DNA from 2 places in the Pseudomonas sp. NPDC089530 genome. Region 1 is predicted to be linked to the other one. Evidence: predicted binding sites of a transcription regulator. Region 1 holds the regulator's gene; the other holds the start of a gene.
The links. The regulator sigma-54, encoded in region 1, starts transcription at its own class of promoters, with help from an activator protein. The targets are predictions, from matches to a motif close to ANTGGCATNNANNTTGCTNT.
Positions count from the first base shown of each region.

Region 2: the regulator sigma-54 is predicted to act here: its motif matches at 1,244-1,263, upstream of glnK (P-II family nitrogen regulator).

Region 1 covers NZ_JBNNVU010000089.1:18,913-21,110, reverse strand. Annotated here, with positions in the region: gene lptB (LPS export ABC transporter ATP-binding protein) at 1-268, shown strand, start outside; gene ACQKQA_RS24725 (RNA polymerase factor sigma-54) at 451-1,944, shown strand; gene hpf (ribosome hibernation-promoting factor, HPF/YfiA family) at 2,024-2,198, shown strand, end outside.
Region 2 covers NZ_JBNNVU010000038.1:13,290-15,487, forward strand. Annotated here, with positions in the region: gene ACQKQA_RS16120 (ammonium transporter) at 1-664, opposite strand, end outside; gene glnK (P-II family nitrogen regulator) at 700-1,038, opposite strand; gene ACQKQA_RS16130 (accessory factor UbiK family protein) at 1,456-1,716, shown strand; gene ACQKQA_RS16135 (CDP-glycerol glycerophosphotransferase family protein) at 1,941-2,198, shown strand, end outside.

The sequences.
Region 1 (2,198 bases):
CACCGCCCCCAAGTTCATCCTGCTCGACGAACCTTTCGCCGGCGTGGACCCGATCTCGGTAGGCGACATCAAGCAGATCATTCACCACCTGAAGGCCAAGGGCATCGGCGTGCTCATCACTGACCACAACGTCCGTGAAACCCTGGACATCTGCGAAACCGCCTACATCGTCAACGACGGCCAACTGATCGCCGAAGGCGACGCCGAGACCATCCTCGCCAACGAGCTGGTCAAGGAAGTGTACCTGGGGCATGAGTTCCGTCTGTAAGCCTTGAGGTGTTTGGCTGGTCGCCAGAGCGCCTGCCGCGATAAAACCCCACCGTTTTTATTGTTACAGCGCTCTAGGCAAACACTTCAGTTTCAGGCATATAATTTGCTTATGTTTGGCGCTCACGCGCCCTGTAGTGGATGGCGCATGTGCGCCGGCGAATAAGGTGTTAAGCCCCTGCCATGAAACCATCGCTAGTCCTCAGAATGGGCCAGCAGCTGACGATGACCCCGCAGCTGCAACAGGCCATCCGCCTGCTCCAATTGTCGACCCTGGACCTGCAACAGGAGATCCAGGAGGCCCTGGAGTCCAACCCGATGCTCGAACGCCAGGAAGAAGGCGACGACTTCGATAACACCGATCCACTGGCCGACAACCCCGAGCAGAAGCCCAATACCGATCTCCAGGAAACCTCCTATCAGGAAACCGCCCCAACGGTGGACAACCTCGAGGACGGCGAATGGAACGAGCGCATTCCCAACGACCTGCCGGTCGACACCGCCTGGGAAGATGTCTACCAGACCAGCGCCAGCAGCCTGCCCAGCAACGATGACGACGAGTGGGACTTCACCACCCGCACCTCGGCCGGCGAAAGCCTGCAGAGCCATCTGCTCTGGCAGTTGAACCTGGCGCCCATGTCCGACACCGATCGCCTGATCGCCGTGACCCTGATCGACTGCATCAACAATCAAGGCTACCTGGACGAGACCCTCGAGGAAATCCACGAGGCCTTCGACCCGGAGCTGGACATCGAACTCGACGAAATCGAGGCCGTCCTGCACCGCATCCAGCAATTCGAGCCAGCCGGCATCGGTGCCCGCAACCTGGGCGAATGCCTGCTGCTGCAACTGCGACAGCTACCCGCCAAGACGCCTTGGCTGACCGAGGCCAAGCGCCTGGTCACCGACTTCATCGACCTGCTCGGCAGCCGTGACTACAGCCAGCTGATGCGGCGCATGAAGCTCAAGGAAGACGAACTGCGCCAGGTCATCGAACTGGTGCAGAGCCTCAACCCACGCCCGGGCTCGCAGATCGAATCCACCGAAGCCGAATACGTGGTCCCCGACGTCATCGTGCGCAAGGACAACGAACGCTGGCTGGTGGAACTGAACCAGGAATCCGTGCCACGCCTGCGCGTCAACCCGCAGTACGCCGGTTTCGTGCGGCGCGCCGACACCAGCGCCGACAACACCTTCATGCGCAACCAGCTGCAGGAAGCCCGCTGGTTCATCAAGAGCCTGCAGAGCCGCAACGAAACCCTGATGAAAGTCGCCACCCAGATCGTCGAGCATCAGCGCGGCTTTCTCGAGTACGGCGATGAAGCGATGAAACCCCTGGTGCTGCATGACATCGCCGAAGCCGTCGGCATGCACGAATCGACGATTTCCCGGGTGACCACGCAAAAATTCATGCATACCCCACGGGGCATTTATGAACTGAAATACTTTTTCTCCAGCCACGTCAGTACCTCCGAAGGCGGTGAATGCTCGTCCACGGCGATCCGCGCGATCATCAAGAAACTGGTCGCCGCGGAAAATCAGAAAAAGCCGTTGAGTGACAGCAAGATCGCTGGTTTACTGGAGGCACAAGGCATTCAGGTAGCCCGCCGTACCGTCGCCAAGTACCGCGAATCCCTTGGGATTGCGCCTTCCAGCGAACGGAAGCGGTTGATGTAACCGCCGGGCTCGCCACAGCGTTCCAGTGGCAGGTCAATCGACCTGCCGCTTTATGCACTGGCAACGAAGGAGAAGCTGTATGCAAGTCAACATCAGTGGACACCAACTGGAAGTGACCGAACCCCTGCGCGCTTACATCGGCGAAAAACTCGACCGACTGGAGCGGCACTTTGACAAGATTACGAATGTGCAGGTAACGCTGGCCGTCGAGAAGCTGAAGCAGAAAATCGAGGCCACGCTGCACATCCATGGTG
Region 2 (2,198 bases), on a different contig from region 1:
CCAGGCAGGCCACCAGGCCGGCGACACCAGCGTTGATGTGCACCACGGTGCCACCCGCGAAGTCGAGCACCCCCCAGTCCCACATCAGGCCGCCGTTGCCGGACCAGACCATGTGCGCGATCGGCGCATAGACCAGGGTGAACCAGATGGCCATGAAGATCAGCATGGCGGAGAACTTCATCCGCTCGGCGAAAGCGCCGACGATCAGCGCCGGGGTAATGATGGCGAAGGTCATCTGGAAGGTGACGAACACCGCTTCGGGGAACAGCGCCGCCGGGCCGACCAGGCTCGCAGGCGTGACGCCGGCCAGGAAAGCCTTGCCCAGGCCACCGACGAAGGAATTGAAGTTGACGACGCCCTGCTCCATGCCGGTGGTGTCGAACGCGATGCTGTAGCCATAGATGACCCACAGGATGCTGATCAGACCGGTAATGGCGAAGCACTGCATCATCACGGAAAGAATGTTTTTCGAGCGCACCATGCCGCCGTAGAACAGCGCCAGGCCAGGAATGGTCATGAACAGCACCAGGGCCGTGGAGGTCAGCATCCAGGCCGTATCGCCAGAATTGAGGACTGGGGCTGCCACTTCGTCTGCCGCCATGGCCAGGCCAGGCATTACGAGGGACAAAAGGGCTCCTAGCCCTGCGATTTTACGCAGAGTCATATTGTTTTCTCCTGGGGCGTTGGGTTTGGGGCGGCTTAGATCGCGTCGGTATCGGTTTCGCCGGTACGGATGCGGATAGCCTGTTCCAGATTGACCACGAAGATCTTGCCGTCACCGATCTTGCCGGTGTTGGCAGCCTTGGTTATCGCCTCGATCACCCGATCAAGATCCTTGTCGTCGATGGCGACATCGATCTTCACCTTGGGCAGGAAGTCGACCACGTACTCCGCGCCGCGATACAGCTCGGTGTGCCCCTTCTGCCGGCCGAAGCCTTTGACCTCAGTAACGGTAATGCCCTGCACGCCGATCTCGGACAGCGACTCGCGCACGTCGTCCAACTTGAACGGCTTGATGATGGCAGTGACTAGCTTCATGAAACTCTCTCCCGAATTGGTGGACTTGCCCCAGGAAAACAAACCCGGCTCAAGTCTAAGCGCAGTGCCTGGCTTTGTAACGCATCGTCGGCCTTCCTCGGCCAGACCGACGCCAGCTAACCGCTCCTGACGAAATACTTCCCCGCTTCGTCTGCCGCACTGCATTCGTCACAGCGACTGGATCAGTGCATGGGTCATCAGCGACTAAGCAGAAACCTTGCCATCTCGTGAAAACCCACTGATTTCAACCCCTTGCCCACTGCGCCAAAAACCACTTCGCCATCATCACCGCGGATACGCACAACAACGGTGCGCCACTGCCTGGCGCGATGCGCGAAAAGCGTGCATCCCCGCCTGCCCGATTGACTATAGACAGTGCGTGATACACTGCCCGCCATTGTTTCCAGGACATTCCCCATGCTCGCGCCCAAAGACCTTCTCGACGCCCTGAGCGGCCATGCCGCCCGTCTGTTCAGCGGCGATACCCCCCTGCCCCGCGCCGAAATCGAAAGCCAGTTCAAGGCCCTGCTGCAAAGCGGCTTCAGCAAGCTGGACCTGGTCAGCCGGGAAGAATTCGACAGCCAGATGGTCGTGCTGGCCCGCACCCGGGCCCGCCTGGAAAGCCTGGAAGCGAAGGTCGCCGAACTGGAAGCCCGGCTCAATCCGGGCGAGCAGTAACCCGCCCTATCCATGGCTCGACCGGGCAATCCCTGCCATCGGTCGAGCCAGGCACTGCCAGCAAAGATTTTCCGCCCCGCCGGTTCATTTCTCCTCTGCGGCGCCGATAACATATCCAGCGCTTGCGACCCTGGCCGCCCGCCGGCCCGGCCATGTCCCGCAACATCGTCACGCCACGCGAACGCTTGCCCCGACTTATTTTCCGTTGTGCATCAGGTAGCCCTATGACCGCACCAAAACCCTTCAGCCACTTGGCTTTCTTCGTTCATAGCGCCGAGATGGTCAATCACTATCAGGCGGTCTGGAGCCTGCTGGGGGCCGATGCGTTCGATGTGGTGCTGCATGGCTCCCGCGAAGAGCGTACGCAAAGCCGCGAGCTTATCGAGGGCCTGGGCTACCGCTGCCATGGCAGCCTGGATGCGATCAACTCCGGCCACCGCTATGAGGTGGTGGTCTCCAACCACAGCATGTTCGACTACGGC